Regions from separate parts of the Streptomyces sp. NPDC005004 genome, predicted to be linked through region 2. Evidence: predicted binding sites of a transcription regulator. Region 2 holds the regulator's gene; the other holds the start of a gene.
What was found. Region 2 encodes HspR, which represses chaperone genes until heat shock. Its sites were predicted from a motif close to TTGAGNNNNNNNNNCTCAA; they were not measured.
Positions count from the first base shown of each region.

Region 1: the regulator HspR is predicted to act here: its motif matches at 2,969-2,987, upstream of lon (endopeptidase La).

Region 1 covers NZ_JBSGAH010000010.1:141,800-153,344, forward strand. Annotated here, with positions in the region: gene ACWEEU_RS16620 (lysozyme) at 1-409, shown strand, start outside; gene lon (endopeptidase La) at 523-2,946, opposite strand; gene ACWEEU_RS16630 (spermine/spermidine synthase domain-containing protein) at 3,143-3,820, shown strand; gene ACWEEU_RS16635 (response regulator transcription factor) at 3,928-4,668, shown strand; gene ACWEEU_RS16640 (sensor histidine kinase) at 4,665-5,771, shown strand; gene ACWEEU_RS16645 (multifunctional oxoglutarate decarboxylase/oxoglutarate dehydrogenase thiamine pyrophosphate-binding subunit/dihydrolipoyllysine-residue succinyltransferase subunit) at 6,084-9,863, shown strand; gene ACWEEU_RS16650 (DUF6104 family protein) at 10,311-10,490, shown strand; gene ACWEEU_RS16655 (DUF4097 family beta strand repeat-containing protein) at 10,708-11,545, shown strand, end outside.
Region 2 covers NZ_JBSGAH010000002.1:215,759-227,303, forward strand. Annotated here, with positions in the region: gene ACWEEU_RS03340 (antibiotic biosynthesis monooxygenase family protein) at 1-163, shown strand, start outside; gene ACWEEU_RS03345 ((Fe-S)-binding protein) at 244-2,526, opposite strand; gene dnaK (molecular chaperone DnaK) at 3,189-5,030, shown strand; gene grpE (nucleotide exchange factor GrpE) at 5,027-5,677, shown strand; gene dnaJ (molecular chaperone DnaJ) at 5,714-6,898, shown strand; gene ACWEEU_RS03365 (heat shock protein transcriptional repressor HspR) at 6,905-7,363, shown strand; gene ACWEEU_RS03370 (sugar ABC transporter substrate-binding protein) at 7,757-8,863, shown strand; gene ACWEEU_RS03375 (helix-turn-helix transcriptional regulator) at 9,075-10,094, shown strand; gene ACWEEU_RS03380 (helix-turn-helix transcriptional regulator) at 10,132-11,142, opposite strand; gene ACWEEU_RS03385 (Rieske (2Fe-2S) protein) at 11,444-11,545, shown strand, end outside.

The sequences.
Region 1 (11,545 bases), on a different contig from region 2:
GGCCAACTACTTCGTGGACCACGGCGGCGGCTGGTCCCGCGACGGCAGGACCCTGCCGGGCACGCTCGACATCGAGTGGAACCCGTACGGCGACGCCTGCTACGGCAAGACCCCGGCCGCGATGGTCTCCTGGATCGCGGACTTCCTGAACACCTACAGGGCCCGCACCGGCCGGGACGCCGTGATCTACACGGCCACGAGCTGGTGGACCCAGTGCACCGGGAACTCCGCCGCCTTCGCCGCGAACAACCCGCTGTGGATCGCCCGCTACGCCGCCGATCCGGGCACTCTCCCCGCGGGCTGGGGCTTCCAGACGATGTGGCAGTACACCTCGTCCGGCCCGACCGTCGGCGATCACGACAAGTTCAACGGCGCCCTGGACCGGGTGGTCGCGCTGGCCAACGGCTAGCCGCCGTCCCGCCCCCTTGCCGGACAACCCGAAGGCCCGGGTTCCCCGCGGGAACCCGGGCCTTCGTACGCCGCTTCGCGCGGCCGGTGCGAACGCCGCTCGGCGCGCGGCCGTCACGCGGCCACGGACACCTCGGGCGCCACCGCCCCCGCCGGGGCCAGCGCCAGCTCCAGCACCTGGCGCACGTCGGTGACGGCGTGGACGTCCAGCTTCTCCAGCACCTCGGCCGGGACGTCGTCCAGGTCGGCCTCGTTGCGCTTGGGGATGATCACGGTGGTCACCCCGGCGCGGTGCGCGGCGAGCAGCTTCTGCTTCACGCCGCCGATCGGCAGGACCCGGCCGGTCAGCGAGACCTCGCCGGTCATCGCCACGTCCGTGCGGACCAGCCGCCCGGAGAGCAGGGAGGCGAGAGCGGTCGTCATGGTGACGCCCGCGCTCGGCCCGTCCTTGGGGACCGCGCCCGCCGGGAAGTGGATGTGCACGCCCCGGTCCTTCAGGTCGGCCACCGGCAGCTCCAGCTCCGCGCCGTGACTGCGCAGGAAGCTCAGCGCGATCTGCGCCGACTCCTTCATCACGTCACCGAGCTGACCGGTGAGGGTGAGCCCCGCCGCGCCCGTCTCGGGGTCCGCGAGGGACGCCTCGACGAACAGCACGTCGCCGCCCGCGCCGGTGACCGCGAGTCCGGTCGCCACACCGGGCACCGCGGTACGGCGCTCGGCCGGGTCCTGGGCGGACTCGGGCACGTGGTGCGGCCGTCCGACCAGACCGCGCAGGTCCTCCTCGCGGACCGTGAACGGCAGCTCCCGCTCGCCGAGTTCGTGCTGGGCCGCGACCTTGCGCAGCAGCCGAGCCACGGTCCGCTCCAGGGTGCGCACGCCCGCCTCACGGGTGTATTCACCGGCGAGCTTGCGCAGCGCGCCCTCGTCGATCACGACCTCCTCGCCGGTCAGACCGGCGCGCTCCAGCTGGCGCGGGAGCAGGTGGTCGCGGGCGATGACGACCTTCTCGTCCTCGGTGTAGCCGTCCAGGCGGACGATCTCCATCCGGTCGGCCAGCGCCTCCGGGATCGCCTCCAGGACGTTGGCGGTGGCGAGGAACACCACGTCGGACAGGTCGAGTTCGACCTCCAGGTAGTGGTCCCGGAAGGTGTGGTTCTGCGCCGGGTCGAGCACTTCGAGGAGGGCGGCGGCCGGGTCGCCCCGGAAGTCCGAGCCCACCTTGTCGATCTCGTCCAGGAGCACGACCGGGTTCATCGACCCGGCCTCCTTGATCGCGCGGACCACGCGGCCGGGCAGCGCGCCGACGTAGGTGCGCCGGTGTCCCCGGATCTCCGCCTCGTCCCGCACACCGCCGAGCGCGACGCGGACGAACTTGCGGCCCATCGCGTGGGCCACGGATTCGCCGAGGCTCGTCTTTCCGACGCCGGGCGGCCCGACCAGCGCGAGCACGGCACCGCCGCGCCGCCCGCCGATCACACCGAGGCCGCGCTCACCGCGCCGCTTGCGCACGGCGAGGTACTCGGTGATGCGCTCCTTGACGTCGTCCAGACCGGCGTGCTCGGCGTCCAGGATCTCCTTGGCGCCCTGGATGTCGAACGCGTCCTCGGTCCGCTCGTTCCACGGCATCTCCAGGACGGTGTCCAGCCAGGTGCGGATCCAGGAGCCCTCGGGCGACTGGTCGGAGGAGCGCTCCAGCTTGTCGACCTCCTTGAGGGCGGCCTCGCGGACCTTCTCCGGGAGGTCGGCGGCCTCGACCCGGGCGCGGTAGTCGTCGGACTCCTCGGCGGAGTCGGCGCTGTCGCCGTTGAGCTGGCGCAGCTCCTTGCGGACCGCCTCCAGCTGGCGCCGCAGCAGGAACTCGCGCTGCTGCTTGTCGACGCCCTCCTGGACGTCCTTGGCGATGGTCTCGGCCACGTCCTGCTCGGCGAGGTGGTCGCGGAGCTGCTGGGTGGCGAGCTTCAGCCGGGCCACCGGGTCGGTGGTCTCCAGGAGCTGGATCTTCTGGTCGGTGGTCAGGAAGGGCGAGTAACCGGAGTTGTCGGCGAGCGCGGAGACGCCGTCGATGGCCTGGACCCGGTCCACGACCTGCCAGGCGCCCCGCTTCTTCAGCCAGGTGCTGGCCAGCGCCTTGTACTCCTTCACCAGCTCGGTCACCTGACCGGGCAGGGGGTCGGGCAGGGTCTCCTCGACCCGGGCGCCCTCGACCCACAGCGCGGCGCCCGGACCGGTCGTACCGGCGCCGATGCGCACGCGGTCGCGGCCCCGGATCAGCGCGCCGGGGTCGCCGTCGGCCAGCCGGCCGACCTGTTCGACGGTGCCGAGGACACCGGTCCTGGCGTAGGTGCCGTCGATGCGCGGCACCAGCAGCACCTTGGGCTTGCCGGACTCCGAGCGGGCGGCGGCCTGCGCGGCCTCCACGGCCGCCCGCACCTCGGCGTCACTCAGGTCCAGCGGTACGACCATCCCCGGCAGCACGACTTCACCGTCGAGCGGCAGCACGGGCAGGACGAGCGTGAACGCCGTGGACTCATCAGCCATGATCTCCCCTTTGACAGTCAACTTGAGTAACACTGACTCAATGCTCGTGAGCCCCGGAATGTTCCCCGCCCCTTGTTCACTCTGAGCGAACAAGAAGGGGCGATCGCGTCGCCGCAGCTGGGACCTGGTTCCGCGAAACCCGCGGGTTCCGTGAAACGCGTGGTCCGGTCCCGGCCGGTCCAGCAGGATGAACCGCATGACCACGACGCACGACAGCCCCGTAGTCCTGGACCGGCGCGACGGGCCGTACGGCGAGGTGGTCCTGCGCCGGCACGGCGGCCTGCTCCAGATCATCGCCAACGGGTGTTTCCTGATGGACACCTCGGACGGGCGCTCGGAGCGGCTGCTCGTGGACGCGGCGCGGGCCGCGCTCGACGGCCGCCCTTCGCCGGACGTGCTGATCGGCGGCCTGGGGGTCGGTTTCTCACTCGCCCACGCGGCGGCCGATCCGCACTGGGGCCGGATCGTCGTGGTGGAGCGGGAGCCCGCCGTGATCGGCTGGCACCGGGCCGGACCGCTCGGGGAACTGTCGGCGGAGGCGCTCGCGGACCCGCGCACGGCCGTGGTCGAGGACGATCTCGTCTCTTACGTCAATGAGACATCGGACACGTTCGACGCGCTGTGCCTCGACATCGACAACGGTCCCGGCTGGACCGTCACCGAGGACAACGACGGTCTGTACACGAAGCCCGGACTCGCCGCCTGCGCAAGGGTGTTGAGGCCGGGCGGAGTGCTGGCGGTGTGGTCGGCCCAGCCCTCTCCGGAATTTGAAGGAACCTTGCGGAATGCCGGGTTCCGGCAGGTGCGTACCGAAGAGGTGCCCGTTGCCCGTGGCGTTCCCGACGTGGTGCATCTCGCCGTCCGCCCTGGATAGCGACGGCGCGGCGTGTCCCCGTAATGTGCTGCCCTGGCGCCGATCATCGGCGTCGATCGCAGTCATGGGATCACCCCACGGATTCCGGAAAGCAGCAGGGGCGGGCGATGGAGCAGACACAGACCTCCCAGACCGGTGCGGCGAGCACGACCCAGGGCGCCCAGCGCCGGGTGCTGGTCGTCGAGGACGACCCCACGATCGTCGACGCCATCGCGGCCCGGCTGCGCGCGGAGGGTTTCCTCGTGCAGACCGCGAGCGACGGCCCGGCGGCCGTCGACACCGCCGAGGCATGGCAGCCCGACCTGCTGATCCTCGACATCATGCTCCCCGGCTTCGACGGCCTGGAGGTCTGCCGCCGGGTGCAGGCCGCCCGTCCGGTGCCGGTGCTGATGCTCACCGCGCGCGACGACGAGACCGACATGCTGGTCGGCCTGGGCGTCGGCGCCGACGACTACATGACCAAGCCGTTCTCGATGCGGGAGCTGGCGGCCCGGGTGCACGTCCTGCTGCGCCGCATGGAGCGCGCCGCCATCGCGGCCACCACGCCCCGCTCCGGGATACTGCGCCTCGGCGAGCTGGAGATCGACCACGCTCAGCGCCGGGTGCGGGTGAAGGCCGAGGACGTGCATCTGACGCCCACCGAGTTCGACCTGCTGGTGTGCCTGGCCAACACCCCGCGCGCGGTGCTCTCCCGTGAGCAGCTCCTGGCCGAGGTGTGGGACTGGGCGGACGCCTCCGGCACCCGGACCGTGGACAGCCACATCAAGGCCCTGCGGCGGAAGATCGGCGCCGAGCGCATCCGCACGGTGCACGGCGTCGGGTACGCGCTGGAGACGCCGACGCCGTGAGCGGGGGACGGGAGGCCGCACGGAAGGGCCCCGGGGAGGACCAGCCCTGGGGCGGCGTACGCCCGTTCTCGATCAAGACCAAGCTGGGTGCTCTGGTCGTCATCTCGGTGCTGATCACCACCGGTCTGTCGATGATCGCGGTGCACACCAAGACCGAGCTGCGCTTCATCACGGTCTTCTCGATGATCGCCACGCTGCTGATCACGCAGTTCGTGGCGCATTCGCTCACCGCCCCGCTGGACGAGATGAACGCGGTGGCCCGCTCCATCTCGCACGGCGACTACACCCGCCGGGTCAGCGAGGGCCGCCGCGACGAACTGGGCGACCTGGCCGTGACGATCAACGTCATGGCCGACGAGCTGGAGGCGCAGGACAGCCAGCGCAAGGAGCTGGTGGCGAATGTCTCGCACGAGCTGCGCACCCCAATCGCGGGATTGCGCGCGGTGCTGGAGAACATCGTCGACGGCGTCACCGAGGCCGACCCCGAGACCATGCGCACCGCCCTCCAGCAGACCGAGCGCCTCGGGCGGCTCGTGGAGACCCTGCTGGACCTCTCCCGGCTGGACAACGGCGTCGTACCGCTGAAGATGCGCCGCTTCGAGGTGTGGCCGTATCTGTCCGGGGTGCTGAAGGAGGCCAACATGGTCGCCTCCGCGCGCGCCGGCATCGCCTCGGGCTCGGGCACCCACACCCGGACCGACGTGCATCTGCACCTGGACGTCTCCCCGCCGGAACTGACCGCCCACGCGGACCCCGAGCGCATCCACCAGGTCGTCGCCAACCTGATCGACAACGCCGTCAAGCACAGCCCCGCCTACGGCCGGGTGACGGTGAAGGCGCGGCGCGGGGCGCAGCCGGAGTCGCTGGAGCTGGAGATCCAGGACGAGGGTCCGGGCATCCCCAGGTCGGAGTGGCACCGGGTCTTCGAGCGGTTCAACCGGGGCGCGGTGACACGCCCGCACGGTCCGGGCAGCGACGGCGGCACGGGGCTCGGCCTCGCGATCGCCCGCTGGGCGGTGGATCTGCACGGCGGCCGGATCGGCGTGGCCGAATCCGAGCGCGGCTGCCGGATCATCGTCACCCTTCCGGGGCTTTCCGCGTAGCCGAGTTGACGTAGAGTTCACTCCGGAAGACCAAGATCACCGATGATCCGCTCCGCCGGACCCGTGTGATCAGGTCCGGGCCCACGCAGGTCGACGAACGACCGCGTCCAGGGGCCTGGTTCCTCGCACCCTCACCCTCGCTCTGACGTGCGGAACCACGCTTGTTTCCCGCCATTTCCGGCCCCGAAACGCGGTTCCCGGTGTGACTTACGCGACGATGAACGGGCCCGACCTGACCTTCCCGCTCCGGGAGGCGTAGCCTTTATTCCCGCTGTCCATCACCTTGTGAAGCGGAAGAGGGCGGTTGCCGCCGTGTCGCCACAGTCCCCCAGTAACTCGAACCTTTCGACCGACGACCAAGCCGGGAAGAACCCCGCCGCGGCGTTCGGCCCGAACGAGTGGCTCGTCGACGAGATCTATCAGCAGTACCTCCAGGACCCGAATTCGGTTGACCGTGCCTGGTGGGACTTCTTCGCCGACTACAAGCCGGGGGCTCCTGCCGCCTCGGCTCCGGTGAGCGCCACGGCCGCGGGGGCCGCGGGGACCACCTCGGCCGCCCCGGCCCAGGCCGCGCCCGCCGCGCAGCCCCCGGCCGCCGCGAAGCCCGCCGCCGCTCCGGCCCAGGCCCCGGCTCCGGCCCCGGCGGCGAAGGCCGCCCCGGCCCCCGCCAAGCCCGCGCAGGCCCCGGCCGCCGCTCAGCCGAAGGCGGCCGCTGCGGCCGCCGAGGGCCCCGAGCTGATCACGCTGCGCGGCCCGGCCGCCGCCGTGGCCAAGAACATGAACGCCTCGCTGGAGCTGCCGACGGCCACCTCGGTCCGCGCGGTCCCGGTGAAGCTGCTGTTCGACAACCGCATCGTCATCAACAACCACCTGAAGCGCGCCCGGGGCGGGAAGATCTCCTTCACGCACCTGATCGGCTTCGCCATGGTGCAGGCCATCAAGGCCATGCCGTCCATGAACTGGTCGTTCGGCGAGAAGGACGGGAAGCCCACCCTCGTCAAGCCGCCGCACGTCAACCTCGGTCTCGCCATCGACCTGGTCAAGCCCAACGGCGACCGCCAGCTCGTCGTCGCGGCGATCAAGAAGGCCGAGACGCTGAACTTCTTCGAGTTCTGGCAGGCCTACGAGGACATCGTCCGCCGCGCCCGCGAGGGCAAGCTGACCATGGACGACTTCACCGGTGTCACGGTCTCCCTGACCAACCCCGGCGGCCTCGGCACCGTCCACTCGGTCCCGCGTCTGATGCCCGGACAGTCGGTCATCATGGGCGTCGGCTCCATGGACTACCCGGCGGAGTTCCAGGGCACCAGCCAGGACACCCTGAACAAGCTCGGCATCTCGAAGGTCATGACGCTCACGTCGACCTACGACCACCGGACGATCCAGGGCGCCGCCTCCGGCGAGTTCCTGCGCCAGGTCGCGAACCTCCTCCTCGGCGAGAACGGCTTCTACGACGACATCTTCGAGGCGCTGCGCATCCCCTACGAGCCGGTCCGCTGGCTCAAGGACATCGACGCCAGCCACGACGACGACGTCACCAAGGCCGCCCGGGTCTTCGAGCTGATCCACTCCTACCGGGTCCGCGGCCACGTCATGGCCGACACCGACCCGCTGGAGTACCAGCAGCGCAAGCACCCCGACCTGGACATCACCGAGCACGGCCTCACCCTCTGGGACCTGGAGCGCGAGTTCGCCGTCGGCGGCTTCGCCGGCAAGTCCCTGATGAAGCTGCGCGACATCCTCGGCGTGCTGCGCGACTCGTACTGCCGCACCATCGGCATCGAGTTCATGCACATCCAGGACCCCAAGCAGCGCAAGTGGATCCAGGACCGCGTCGAGCGCCCGCACTCCAAGCCGGAGCGCGAGGAGCAGCTGCGCATCCTGCGCCGCCTGAACGCGGCGGAAGCCTTCGAGACCTTCCTGCAGACGAAGTACGTCGGCCAGAAGCGCTTCTCCCTGGAGGGCGGCGAGTCCGTCATCCCGCTGCTCGACGCGGTGATCGACTCCGCCGCCGAGTCCCGCCTGGACGAGGTCGTCATCGGTATGGCCCACCGCGGCCGTCTGAACATCCTCGCCAACATCGTCGGCAAGTCGTACGCGCAGATCTTCCGGGAGTTCGAGGGCAACCTCGACCCGAAGTCGATGCACGGCTCCGGTGACGTGAAGTACCACCTGGGCGCCAAGGGCACCTTCACCGGCCTGGACGGCGAGCAGATCGCGGTCTCCCTGGTCGCCAACCCCTCGCACCTGGAGGCGGTCGACCCGGTCCTGGAGGGCGTCGCCCGCGCCAAGCAGGACATCATCAACAAGGGCGGCACGGACTTCACCGTCCTGCCGGTGGCGATCCACGGCGACGCGGCCTTCGCGGGCCAGGGCGTGGTGGCCGAGACCCTGAACATGTCGCAGCTGCGCGGCTACCGCACCGGCGGCACGGTCCACATCGTCATCAACAACCAGGTCGGCTTCACCGCCGCCCCGGAGTCCTCCCGCTCGTCCATGTACGCCACCGACGTGGCGCGCATGATCGAGGCCCCGATCTTCCACGTGAACGGCGACGACCCGGAGGCCGTGGTCCGCGTCGCGCGGCTCGCCTTCGAGTTCCGTCAGGCGTTCAACAAGGACGTGGTGATCGACCTCATCTGCTACCGCCGCCGCGGTCACAACGAGTCGGACAACCCGGCCTTCACCCAGCCGCTGATGTACGACCTGATCGACAAGAAGCGCTCGGTGCGCAAGCTCTACACCGAGTCCCTCATCGGTCGCGGCGACATCACCCTGGAAGAGGCCGAGCAGGCGCTCCAGGACTACCAGGGCCAGCTCGAGAAGGTCTTCACGGAGGTCCGCGAGGCCACCGCGCAGCCGGTCCAGGGCGAGTCCCAGGCGCCGAGCGACAACTTCCCGGTGGCGGTGCCGACCGCGATCTCCGCGGAGACCGTGAAGCGGATCGTCGAGTCCCAGATCGACATCCCCGACCACATCACCGCCCACCCGCGCCTGCTCCCGCAGCTCCAGCGCCGGGCGTCCATGGTCGAGGACGGCACGATCGACTGGGGCATGGGCGAGACCCTGGCCATCGGTTCGCTGCTCCTGGAGGGCACCCCGGTCCGCCTCGCGGGCCAGGACTCCCAGCGCGGCACCTTCGGCCAGCGCCACGCCGTGCTCATCGACCGGGAGACCGGCGAGGAGTACACCCCGCTCCAGTACCTCTCCGAGGACCAGGCGCGGCTGAACGTCTACAACTCCCTGCTGTCCGAGTACGCGGCGATGGGCTTCGAGTACGGCTACTCGCTGGCCCGCCCCGACGCGCTCGTGATGTGGGAGGCCCAGTTCGGTGACTTCGTCAACGGCGCGCAGACCGTCGTGGACGAGTTCATCTCCTCGGCCGAGCAGAAGTGGAACCAGACCTCCGGTGTGGTCCTGCTCCTCCCGCACGGCTACGAGGGCCAGGGCCCGGACCACTCCTCGGCCCGCCCGGAGCGGTTCCTGCAGCTCTGCGCGCAGAACAACATGACGGTCGCGATGCCCACGCTCCCGTCGAACTACTTCCACCTCCTGCGGTGGCAGGTCCACAACCCGGACCACAAGCCGCTGGTCGTCTTCACCCCGAAGTCGATGCTGCGCCTGAAGGCGGCGGCCTCGAAGGCGGAGGAGTTCACCACGGGTGAGTTCCGCCCGGTCATCGGCGACAGCACGGTCGACCCGGCCGCCGTCCGCAAGGTCGTCTTCTGCACGGGCAAGGTCTACTACGACCTGGAGGCCGAGCGGGTCAAGCGCGGCATCACGGACACGGCGATCATCCGCCTCGAGCGTCTGTACCCGCTGCCGGGTGCGGAGGTCCAGGCGGAGGTCAACAAGTACCCCAACGCCGAGAAGTACATCTGGGCGCAGGAGGAGCCGGCGAACCAGGGCGCGTGGCCCTTCATCGCCCTCAACCTGATCGACCACCTGGACCTGGCCGTCGGCGCCGACGTCCCGGCGGGCGAGCGCCTGCGCCGCATCTCCCGCCCGCACGGCTCCTCCCCGGCGGTCGGCTCCGCCAAGCGCCACCAGGCGGAGCAGGAGCAGTTGGTGCGCGAGGTGTTCGAGGCGTAGCCCCGCGCGGGCCGCGTTGAGCGGGGGCCCGGCTTCCGGATTCGTCCGGGGGCCGGGCCCTGCCTCGTTCGGCCCTGCCGCGTTCGGGCCGGTGGCGAGCGGGGTCGTCGAGACGACGCCCTGCGCGGGCCGCGTCCGACAGGACACGGCTTCCGAATTCGTCCAGGGGACGGGCCCTGCCTCGTTCGGCGCGCTCCGAGCGCGAGGTGTTCGAGACGACGCCCTGCGCGGGCCGCGTTGAGCGGGGGCCGGCTTGCGGACCAGTCCGGGCCTTGCCGCGTTCGGCCCGGTGGCGAGCGCCCGCACCGCGTCTCCCGCCCGCGGGGGTCCCCGTTCGACGAGGGGCCGGGCTCCGACTGCCTCCGGGGGCGGCCCCTTTCCCGTTCGGTCCGGCGGCTGCCTATCATTTTCCTGTCCCTTCGCACACCCACCGACGGAGCTCCAGCCATGTACTTCACCGACCGAGGCATCGAGGAACTGGAGAAGCGGCGCGGCGAGGAGGAGGTCTCCTTCGAGTGGCTCGCCGAGCAGCTCCGTACGTTCGTCGACCTGAACCCGGACTTCGAGGTCCCGGTGGAGCGGCTGGCGACGTGGCTGGCGCGGCTGGACGACGAGGACGACGAGTAGCCCCTCGGGAGATCAGACCCTTTCACCAGGCCCCTTCAGCAGGCCCGCGACGGACGGCACAGGCGTCCGCCGCGGGCCTGCTGTCGTGTACCGGGGCGGCCCGTCGCTCGCGAGTGCTCACGAAAGAGTGTCTTGACTTCCGACAGCCGCGATATATCGTGTCTCTCGTAGACGCGATATGGCGTGTCGTGTCGCGTGTCCTTGCCGAGGAGGCCCCATGTCCGAGTGGTCCGTCGCCGAGCCCCAGAAGCTCACCTTCGACGCCCCCGTGAGCGAACTGCACGTGCGCATCGTCAATGGTCTGGTGAACGTGGTGGGCACCGAGGAGAGTTCCGCCCGCCTGGAGGTCTCCGAGATCGAGGGCCCGCCCCTGATCGTCACCCAGCAGGGCGGCACGCTCACGGTGGCGTACGAGGACCTGCCCTGGAAGGGCTTTCTGAAGTGGCTCGACCGCAAGGGCTGGCGGCGCAGCGCGGTGGTCTCCCTCGCCGTGCCCGCGGACACCCGCGTGGAGGTGGGCGTGGTCGGCGCCGGGGCGGTCGTCTCGGGGCTGCGCGGGCCCGCGGTGGTCAAGGGCGTCACCGGCGACACCACGCTGGTCGGCGTCTCCGGCCCGGTCCGCGCGGACACCGTCTCCGGCAATCTGGAGGCCCAGACCGTCACCGGCGACCTGCGCTTCAACTCCGTCTCCGGCGACCTGACCGTGATGGACGGCTCCGGCCCCGCCGTCCGCGCCGACTCGGTGAGCGGCTCGATGATCGTCGATCTGGACCCGGCCGGCCCCACCGACGTCCGGCTGACCAGCGTCTCCGGCGAGATCGCCATCCGCCTGCCGCACCCCGCGGACACGGAGGTGGAGGCCAACACCGCGAGCGGCACGATCTCCAATGCCTTCGACGGCCTGCGGGTGTACGGCCAGTGGGGCGCCCACAAGATCGCCGGCCGGCTGGGCAGCGGCAAGGGCAGGCTGCGGGCCACCACGGTCTCCGGCTCCATCGCCCTGCTGCGCCGCCCGGCGGACGAGGACACGGGCGGGGCGAGCGGTCCGGCTGCCG
Region 2 (11,545 bases):
GCGCGACGACGCGGCCTTCCAGGCGTGGATGGAGGGCCCGATGAAGGCGGCCCACCAGGGGACCGGCGGCGGCGAGGGCGGCGAGAAGCACCGCCCCGCGGCGGCGGGCTCGACGCTGTGGTCGTTCGAGGTGGTGCAGCAGGCGGCGCCGAAGGAGGCGTAGCCCTTTCCCGCCGTCGGTGAGACGAACGGCGCCCCCGGCCAGCTGCTGGCCGGGGGCGCCGCCGCGTCGTCGTGCCGTTGCTACTTAACCGGCTCGGGCTCCGGCTCGTTGGCGGGCTCGTCGTCCTCGGACGGGTCCACCGGGGTCTTGACCGACTCCAGCAGGAGCTGGGCGACGTCCACGACCTTGATGGACTCCTTGGCCTTCCCGTCGTTCTTCTTGCCGTTGACCGAGTCGGTCAGCATCACCAGGCAGAACGGGCAGGCGGTGGAGACGATGTCCGGGTTGAGGGAGAGGGCCTCGTCGACGCGCTCGTTGTTGATGCGCTTGCCGATCCGCTCCTCCATCCACATCCGCGCGCCGCCGGCGCCGCAGCAGAAGCCGCGCTCCTTGTGGCGGTGCATCTCCTCGTTGCGCAGGCCGGGGACCTTGCCGATGATCTCGCGCGGGGGCGTGTAGATCTTGTTGTGGCGGCCCAGGTAGCAGGGGTCGTGGTACGTGATGAGGCCCTCGACCGGGGTGACCGGGATCAGCTTGCCCTCGTCCACCAGGTGCTGGAGCAGCTGGGTGTGGTGGATGACCTCGTAGTCGCCGCCGAGCTGCGGGTACTCGTTGCCGAGCGTGTTGAGGCAGTGCGGGCAGGTGGCGACGATCTTCTTGGCCGACCTGGGCTTCGCCGACTCGGGGATCACCTTGCCGTCGTCGTCCATCTCCTCGCCGAAGGCGGCGTTGAGGGACATGACGTTCTCCATGCCGAGCTCCTGGAACAGGGGCTCGTTGCCGAGACGGCGGGCGGAGTCACCGGTGCACTTCTCGTCGCCGCCCATGATGGCGAACTTGACGCCCGCGATGTGCAGCAGCTCCGCGAAGGCCTTGGTGGTCTTCTTGGCGCGGTCCTCCAGGGCGCCGGCGCAGCCGACCCAGTAGAGGTACTCGACCTCGGTCAGGTCCTCGATGTCCTTGCCGACGACCGGGACCTCGAAGTCGACCTCCTTGAGCCACTCCAGGCGCTGCTTCTTGGCCAGGCCCCAGGGGTTGCCCTTCTTCTCCAGGTTCTTGAGCATCGTGCCCGCCTCGGACGGGAACGCGGACTCGATCATCACCTGGTAGCGGCGCATGTCGACGATGTGGTCGACGTGCTCGATGTCGACGGGGCACTGCTCGACGCAGGCGCCGCAGGTGGTGCAGGACCACAGGACGTCGGGGTCGATGACGCCGTTCTCCTCGGCGGTGCCGATGAGCGGGCGCTCGGCCTCGGCGAGGGCGGCGGCGGGGACGTCCTTGAGCTGTTCCTCGCTCGCCTTCTCGTCGCCCTCCATGGTCTTGCCGCCGCCCGCGAGCAGGTACGGCGCCTTGGCGTGGGCGTGGTCGCGCAGGGACATGATGAGGAGCTTGGGGGAGAGCGGCTTGCCGGTGTTCCAGGCGGGGCACTGCGACTGGCAGCGGCCGCACTCGGTGCAGGTGGAGAAGTCCAGCAGGCCCTTCCAGGAGAACTGCTCGACCTGGGAGACGCCGAAGACGTCGTCGTCACCGGGGTCGGTGAAGTCGATCGGCTTGCCGCCGGAGGTCATCGGCTGGAGCGCGCCGAGGGCGGTGCCGCCGGTGGCCTCGCGCTTGAACCAGATGTTCGGGAACGCGAGGAAGCGGTGCCAGGCGACGCCCATGTTGGTGTTGAGCGAGACGACGATCATCCAGACGAACGAGGTCCCGATCTTGATCGTGGCGACCAGGTAGACCAGGTTCTGCAGGGTGGTCACGCTCAGCGTCTTGAACGCGAGGACCAGGGGATACGACGCGAAGTACGCCGCCTCGTAGTGGTCGACGTGGTGCAGGGCGCCCTCGAGGCCGCGCAGGGTGTAGATCGCGAGGCCGATGGTGAGGATGACGTACTCGACGAAGTACGCCTGGCCGGACTTGGAGCCCGCGAAGCGGGACTTGCGGCCGGGGCGGGACGGCAGGCTCATCAGCCGGATGGCCATGAGCACCAGGATGCCCAGGGTCGTCATCACACCGATGAACTCGATGTACAGCTCGAACGGCAGGAAGTCGCCGATCAGCGGCAGCGTCCAGTCGGCCTTGAAGAGCTGACCGAAGGCCTGCGCCAGGGTGGGCGGCAGCGTCAGGAAGCCGACGGCCACGAACCAGTGGGCGATGCCGACGATGCCCCACCGGTTCATCCGGGTGTGGCCGAGGAACTCCCGCACCAGGGTCACGCTGCGCTGGTACGGGTTGTCGGTCCGGGTCCCCGCGGGCACGGGCTGGCCCAGTTTGAAGTACCGGACGAACTGACCGATGGCGCGGGCCAGCAGCGCGACGCCGATCACGGTCAGGACCAGCGACACGATGATCGCGGCGAGTTGCATGAGGGGCTCCTGAGGCGGCCTCGAAATTACTAAGCGGTAACTTATGCAGTCCGTCTGAGACTACCCCCATCTTCCGCCGCGATGCAGCTGTCCGCGGGGTGACGTGGATCGCTGAGGCTAGCCTTTCCCTGCCCAGGGGGTTCGGCGGGACGGCGGTGAAATCCTCCCACTCGCGCCCGCGCGCGCGGGAAACGGTCCGACCCCGGCCGACTGGTACACCCGGGTGACAGGGCCGCCGCACGAGCGACCCCGGGTCCGCACCGGCATCCGGGCCACCCGGTGACCTCGACGCCGGCGCGCCAGGGCCGCACCCCGGCCCTGGCCGCACCGAGCCGCCGCCTCGACCGCCCGCGTCGTCTCGCGGCCGAACCCGTGGCCGGGCCGCCGCAGCCTCTCTCGCGTCCGGTTCCGGGGTCGCTCCGGGGCACCTGTGGCGGTCCCCATCGCCCCCCGTATCCACGCGCCTCGGGGAACACGCCCCCCAAGGGGCCCTCGCGGCGCCGTGCGACTGGGAAGATCGCCCCGACTTGCCCCCGCCCGAAGGGCGTTGCGTGTAGGGGCGAGATAAGAGTTGAGCCGGGTTCACTCATGTCTGTTGACTCAGCGGAGTGGGAGTGTCATGCTTGAGTCCGTTCCACTCAAGTCAGTTGGAGGAATCAACCATGGCACGTGCGGTCGGCATCGACCTGGGCACGACTAACTCCGTCGTCAGCGTTCTGGAGGGCGGCGAGCCCACCGTCATCACCAACGCCGAGGGTGCCCGGACCACGCCGTCCGTCGTCGCCTTCGCGAAGAACGGTGAGGTGCTCGTCGGCGAGGTCGCCAAGCGCCAGGCGGTCACGAACGTGGACCGGACCATCCGCTCGGTGAAGCGCCACATGGGCACCGACTGGAAGATCCAGCTGGACGGCAAGGACTTCAACCCCCAGCAGATCTCCGCGTTCATCCTGCAGAAGCTGAAGCGGGACGCCGAGGCCTACCTGGGCGAGAAGGTGACCGACGCGGTCATCACCGTCCCCGCGTACTTCAACGACTCCGAGCGTCAGGCGACGAAGGAGGCCGGCGAGATCGCCGGTCTGAACGTCCTGCGCATCGTCAACGAGCCGACCGCCGCCGCCCTGGCGTACGGCCTCGACAAGGACGACCAGACCATCCTCGTCTTCGACCTCGGTGGCGGCACCTTCGACGTGTCCCTCCTGGAGATCGGTGACGGCGTCGTCGAGGTGAAGGCCACCAACGGCGACAACCACCTCGGTGGCGACGACTGGGACCAGCGCGTCGTCGACTACCTGGTCCAGCAGTTCAAGGCCGGCCACGGTGTGGACCTCGCCAAGGACAAGATGGCCCTCCAGCGCCTCCGCGAGGCCGCCGAGAAGGCCAAGATCGAGCTGTCCTCGTCCTCCGAGACCTCGATCAACCTGCCCTACATCACGGCGTCCGCCGAGGGCCCGCTGCACCTGGACGAGAAGCTCACCCGCGCCCAGTTCCAGCAGCTGACCGCGGACCTGCTCGAGCGCTGCAAGACCCCGTTCTTCAACGTCATGAAGGACGCCGGCGTCTCCATCAACGAGATCGACCACGTCGTCCTCGTCGGTGGCTCCACCCGTATGCCCGCCGTCGCCGAGCTCGTCAAGGAGCTGACCGGCGGCAAGGACGCCAACAAGGGCGTGAACCCGGACGAGGTCGTCGCCATCGGCGCCGCGCTCCAGGCCGGTGTCCTCAAGGGCGAGGTCAAGGACGTCCTGCTCCTCGACGTCACCCCGCTGTCCCTCGGTATCGAGACCAAGGGCGGCATCATGACCAAGCTCATCGAGCGCAACACCACGATCCCGACCAAGCGGTCCGAGATCTTCACGACGGCCGAGGACAACCAGCCGTCCGTGCAGATCCAGGTCTACCAGGGCGAGCGCGAGATCGCGGCGTACAACAAGAAGCTCGGCATGTTCGAGCTGACCGGTCTGCCCCCGGCGCCGCGCGGCGTCCCGCAGATCGAGGTCGCCTTCGACATCGACGCCAACGGCATCATGCACGTGACCGCGAAGGACCTGGGCACGGGCAAGGAGCAGAAGATGACCGTCACCGGCGGCTCCTCGCTGCCGAAGGACGAGGTCGACCGTATGCGCCAGGAGGCCGAGCAGTACGCGGAGGAGGACCACCGCCGCCGCGAGGCCGCCGAGACCCGCAACCAGGGCGAGCAGCTCGTCTACCAGACCGAGAAGTTCCTCAAGGACAACGAGGACAAGGTCCCGGGCGAGATCAAGGCCGAGGTCGAGGGTGCCGTCGCCGAGCTGAAGGAGAAGCTCAAGGGCGAGGACAGCGCCGAGATCCGCACGGCCACCGAGAAGGTCGCGGCCGTCTCGCAGAAGCTCGGCCAGGCCATGTACGCCGACGCCCAGGGCGCCCAGGCCGCCGGCGGTTCCGCCGACGCCGGTGACGCCAAGGCCGACGACGACGTCGTGGACGCCGAGATCGTCGACGACGAGCGCAAGGACGGTGCCGCGTGACGGAGGAGACCCCGGGCTTCGAGGAGAAGCCCGACGTCCCCTCCGGCGCCACCCCCGACGACGCCGAGCCGAAGGCCGCCTCCTCCGAGGAGGCGGCCCCGGCCGGGGACGCAAGCCAGGACGCGGCCCTCGTGGCCCAGTTGGACCAGACGCGCACGGCGCTCGGCGAGCGCACGGCCGACCTCCAGCGCCTCCAGGCCGAGTTCCAGAACTACCGCCGCCGGGTCGAGCGCGACCGGGTCGCGGTCAAGGAGATCGCCATCGCGAACCTCCTGACCGAGCTCCTGCCCGTGCTCGACGACATCGGCCGCGCGCGGGAACACGGCGAGCTGGTCGGCGGCTTCAAGTCGGTCGCCGAGTCGCTGGAGACCGTGGCGGCCAAGATGGGCCTGATGCAGTTCGGCAAGGAGGGCGAGCCCTTCGACCCGACCGTCCACGAGGCCCTGATGCACTCCTACGCGCCGGACGTCACCGAGACGACCTGCGTGGCGATCCTCCAGCCCGGGTATCGCATCGGCGAGCGCACCATCCGCCCCGCGCGGGTGGCCGTGGCCGAGCCGCAGCCCGGCGCGCAGACCGTCAAGGCGGAGGACGCCGAGGAGAGCGCGGCGGACGACAAGGAGAACGGTGGCCCGGAGGAGGGCTGACGTAATCACGAAGGACAGGAAGGAGGGACGTCGGGGATGAGCACCAAGGACTTCATCGAGAAGGACTTCTACAAGGTCCTCGGCGTCCCCAGGGACGCCACCGAGGCCGAGATCAAGAAGGCGTACCGGAAGCTCGCCCGCGAGTTCCACCCGGACGCCAACAAGGGCAACGCCAGGGCCGAGGAGCGGTTCAAGGAGATCTCCGAGGCGAACGACGTCCTCGGCGACCCCAAGAAGCGCAAGGAGTACGACGAGGCCCGCGCCCTGTTCGGAGGCGGCGGTTTCCGTCCGGGTCCGGGCGGCGGCGGTCAGTTCAACTTCGACCTCGGTGACCTCTTCGGGGGCGCCGGGGGCGCGGGAGCGGGCGGCGGCCAGGGCGGCTTCGGCGGTGGCATCGGGGATGTCTTCGGTGGCCTGTTCAACCGGGGCGGCGGTGCGGGCACGACCCGTACGCAGCCGCGCCGGGGCCAGGACGTCGACACCGAGGTGACCCTCAGCTTCACCGAGGCCATCGAGGGGGCGACGGTCCCGCTGCGGATGACGTCCCAGCAGCCCTGCAAGGCGTGCTCGGGCACCGGCGACAAGAACGGCACGCCGCGCGTGTGCCCGACCTGCGTCGGCACCGGACAGGTCGCGCGGGGCTCGGGCGGCGGCTTCTCGCTCACCGACCCGTGCCCGGACTGCAAGGGCCGCGGCCTGATCGCGGAGCACCCCTGCCTGGAGTGCCACGGCAGCGGGCGGGCGCGTTCCTCGCGCACCATGCAGGTCCGCATCCCGGCGGGCGTCACCGACGGGCAGCGCATCCGGCTGCGTGGCAAGGGCGCCCCCGGCGAGCGCGGCGGTCCGGCCGGTGATCTCTATGTCACCGTGCACGTGGGCGACCACCCGGTCTTCGGCCGCAAGGGCGACAACCTCACGGTCACCGTCCCGGTGACGTTCGCGGAGGCGGCCCTCGGCGGCGAGGTGCGGGTGCCGACGCTCGGCGGTCCCGCCGTCACGCTGAAGCTGCCGCCGGGCACGCCCAACGGCCGCACCATGCGGGCGCGGGGCAAGGGCGCGGCGCGCAAGGACGGCAGCCACGGCGATCTGCTGATCACCGTGGAGGTGAGTGTCCCCAAGGACCTCTCGGGGAAGGCTCGTGACGCGCTGGAGGCGTATCGCGAGGCGACCGCGGACGAGGATCCGCGGGCGGAGCTGTTCGAGGCCGCGAAGGGAGACTGAGCCCCCATGGACACACCCGGTCGTCGCCGTAATCCCTATGAACTGACCGAGGACAGCCCGGTCTACGTCATCTCGGTGGCGGCGCAGCTCTCCGGTCTCCATCCGCAGACCCTGCGCCAGTACGACCGCCTCGGTCTGGTCTCCCCGGACCGCACGGCGGGCCGCGGCCGGCGCTACTCGGCCCGTGACATCGAACTGCTCCGCCAGGTGCAGCAGTTGTCGCAGGACGAGGGCATCAACCTGGCCGGCATCAAGCGCATCATCGAACTGGAGAACCAGGTCGCCGCGCTCCAGTCCCGCGTCGCGGAGCTGGAGTCGGCCCTGGACGGCGCGGCGGCCGCGATGCGCCAGCGCGAGGCCGCCGTCCACGCCTCCTACCGGCGCGATCTGGTGCCGTACCAGGAGGTGCAGCAGAGCAGCGCGTTGGTGGTGTGGCGCCCCAAGCGTCAGCAGTCCGCCGACTGACAGCCGTCTTTCGAAGGGGCCGGGAGGAGCAGTCCTCCCGGCCCCTTCGGCGTACCCGACGCCTCAACTGGCAGCAGTGGGGGGTAAGTTGAGGCCGTTAAGCGGTAAAGCGCGGCATCTGGCCGATTTCGTTCGTTCAGGAGTGCGGAAGTGGTGGAGAACGTGCGGGCGAAGGTCGGAAGTTGGTGAAGAGACGGTGGCCAGGGTTTACAGGGAGTGGCGTACGGGTTCGCGAACTCTTCACGTCCTCGACGGAGAGTGATGTTGCCATCTCGTTAAGTTGTATTGCTTGACGGCGGGTAGCGCCTCCAAGTTGTCTTTTCAGACACCCGGGGCGGAAGCATCACCTCCGTGGCCCCCTCCTCTCTGAACGCACCTGAAGTGAGCCCTCGCATGCGTCGTATCGCCATATCCGTGGCTGTATCCACGATGTCCCTCTCGCTCGCCGGCTGTGGCGTGCTGAACGCGGCGGGGGACGGCGCGAGCGCCAGCCCGACGATGGGGGACAACGTCACCATCGGACTGCTGCTGCCGGAGAAGGCGAACACCCGCTACGACAAGTTCGACTACCCCATCATTCAGAAGCAGGTGGCCGAACTGACGAAGAAGAAGGGCAAGGTCGACTACCAGAACGCGGACGCCAACGCGTCCAAGCAGGCCGACCAGATGCAGCGGATGATCGACGACAAGGTCAACATCATCCTGCTCGACGCGGTCGACTCGCACGCGATCGCCCCGCAGGTGAAGAAGGCCAAGGACGCGGGCATCCCGGTCATCGCCTACGACCGCCTGGCCGAGGGCCCGATCGACGCGTACATCTCCTTCGACAACGAGCTGGTCGGCGAGGTGCAGGGCCGCTCCCTGCTGGAGGCGCTGGGCCCGAACGCCGGGATCTCCGACAAGATCGTCATGGTGAACGGCTCGCTCACCGACCCCAACGCCAAGCAGTTCAAGGAGGGCGCGCTCTCCGAGCTGAACGGCAAGGTGACGATCGCGGACACCTCCGACACCAAGGAGTGGAAGCCGGAGATCGCCCAGGCCCACATGGCCGAGGTCATCAACAAGGTCGGCAAGGCCAACATCGCCGGCGTCTACGCCGCCAACGACGGCATGGCGGGCGGTGTCATCAAGGCGCTCAAGGCCGCGGGTGTCACCAAGATGCCCCCCATCACCGGCCAGGACGCCGAACTCGACGCCGTGCAGCGCATCCTGACCGGCGAGCAGTACATGAGCGTCTACAAGTCCTACCCGGACGAGGCCGAGGCCGCCGCGCAGATGGCCGTCGCCAAGGTCCAGGGCAAGGACATCCAGTTCGACGCCCTGACCCAGGACCACGTGGACAGCCCCACCCAGAAGAACATCCCGTCCCAGCTCGTCCAGGTGAGCGCGCTGACCAAGAGCAAGATCAAGGCGACCGTCGTCGCCGACGGCATCTACTCGGTCGGCGAGATCTGCACCGCCCCGTACAAGGCCGCCTGCGCCGCCGCCGGCCTCCACTAGGAAACGTCCCGGCCCCCTCCCGACTGCCGTGCGGGCACGCCGGCCGACGCCCCCACCGGCCGCGTCGGCCCCGCCTTCCGGGGGCCCGGGCGATTCCGGGGCATACCCGTACTCCGCGCTTCCGGGGGCGCGGAGAGCCGTGTTGCGGACCCGCACGGGGCCGCGCATAGTTGCGCTGCGGAAGTGGCAGCAACCGGGGGTGGAATGGTCGATGGCCGGGCACGGGACGGAGGAGCATCCCCACGGCGCCGACCGGCTGTGCGGGCCGGGAGAGCGGGTGTACACCCTCGCCCTGCGCCGGGGCCGGGTGCCGCGCGCCGAGGCCGGACCCGTTCCCTGTCTGCTGGACCTGGCCCTGCTGCACCCCGACCCCGACGACATGGACTGGCTGGTCCCCACCTCCCCGCAGGAGGTCATGTCCCGGCTGCTGCGCGAGCTGTACGACGACGTCACCGAGAGCCGGCGCCGGGTGGGCTCGGCCGTCACCGCCTTCGACCGGTACGCCGGACTCGGCCGTGAACCGGCCGGGGCCGCGCCCGTCGAGGGCACCGCGATCCGCGTCCTGGACGGGCTCTCCCGCATCCAGGCCGCGATGGACGCGGCGACCCAGGCGTGCACCACGGAGGTGCTCACCGTGCAGCCCGGCGGCATCCGGCGCGAGGCCGAGCTGACGGAGGGTCTGCACCGGGCGCTGGAACTGCGCGGCCGGGGCGTCCGGATGCGGGATCTCTACACCCATGTCGCCCGGCACGGGCAGGGGCTGCTCACCTACCTGGAGCTGATGGGCGACGCGGTCGAGGCGCGCAGCCTGGACGAGGTGATCGACCGGCTCATCCTCTTCGACCGCACGGTGGCGTTCATCCCGGCCAACACCGACCGCACGATGGCGCTGGAGCTGCGCCACCCGGCGCTGGTCGAATATCTCGTGACCGTCTTCGAGCGGCTGTGGCGGCTCGCGATCCCGCTGACCGCGGCGCTGCCCGACACCGGCATCGAGGGCATCTCCCACCGCGAGCGCTCCATCGCCGCGCTGCTCGCCGAGGGCCACCAGGACGCGGTGATCGCCGAGCGGCTCGGCATCAGCGTGCGCACCTGCCGGGCGCACATCGCCCGCCTCTCGGAGACCCTGGGCGCGACGAGCCGTACCCAGTTGGGCGTACGGATCGCCCAGGCGGGCCTGGAGGGGCCTCCGCGCACCGCCGCGGCGGCGGGGCTCGACCGGGAGGCGTGAGGCGGTCAGGCAGGCCGTGAGGGGCGCGGAAGGCCGGTCAGTTCTCCTGGTTCAGGATGCCCGACTGGGCGATCAGGAAGCCGAGTTGGGCGCGACTGCCGCTGCCGAGCGCCTGCGCGAGCTTGGCGATGTGGGCGCGGCAGGTGCGCACGTTCATGCCGAGGCGGCGCGCGATGGCCTCGTCGACATGGCCCTCCACCAGGAGCTTGGCGATGGAGTGCTGGATCTCGGTGATGCCGTCGGGCGCGGTCTCGTAGGGGGTGCCGGCGGTCAGCGGGACCGCGCGGTTCCACATGAACTCGAAGACCTTGGTGAGGTAGAGGACCAGGCCGGGGTGGCGGACCTCCAGGGCGACCTGGCGGTCGTCGCGTATCGGGATGAAGGCGACGGTCTCGTCGCAGATGACGAGGCGTTCCACCAGCTCGTCGATCGTGCGGTACTCCACCTTCCCGTCCGCGAACCGGTCGACGTACGCGAGGCGTTCCGGGCTGTAGCGGGCGGTGTGCTGGTACAGGGTGCGGATGCGCACACCACGTTCGATCAGGGTGCGGTCGCGCTCCAGGCCCTCGATGACGCGGCGCTCGGGGTGGCGGGCGCTCGGCTGGACGGTCAGCATCTCGGAGCGGCACTGGTCGGTGGCCAGGTCGAGGGCCGCGTTGATGCGGTCCAGGCCCTCCAGGACGGTGATGGAGTGGGTGGGGGTCGCGCCCTGCGCGGTGAGCGCCATGAACGGCTCGAACGCCTCCGCCAGCTCTATCGAGGTGCGTCTGCGTTCGGAGATCTCCCGCTCGATGGGGTTGAGCCGCTGGGCCAGAGCGACGGACGGGGCGACCGGGCGCATCAGGTTCGCGTCGTCCAGGTCCGGGTGGAGCAGGGCGAATTCCATGAGGCAGGGAGCCTTCTCGGCGTCCGCGCGCGCGATGTGCCCGGTGCGCAGTGCGGTGGCGTACAGCCGCCTTCCCTCGGCGCACAGTTCTGTGAGCGCATGGGGATGTGTCGCATCTGCCGGATTTAGCGTCAAATCTCCACCCCCCAGGGTCCTGAACATGCAGGAACATGATGCACTGATTGTGTGGCGATGACGTGCCTGAATGAGACATCGTCTTATCCGACGGGGGAGTGAGGGGACCTTCAAGTGAGGACGAAGCCGACTATGCGTAAGAGAATGCTTCGCTCGGTGTTTGTCGCCGTCTTCTCCGCCGTTGTGGCCTTCGGGACTCTGAGTGGCCTCTCCGCGGGGAAGAGTGACGTACGGGCGGACAGTATCTGGTCCGTGGTGGCGCCCCATGCGGCGAGTACGGACGACGCCGGCACGGTGTACAAGCCGAACGACAGTATCTGGTCCTGACATGACGACTCCGCCCGACGACCGTTCCTTCCGGCGAGAGATGGCCACGGCCTACCGGTCCGGCTGGCACTTCATCGACCTGGTCACCGCTCTCCCCCACAGT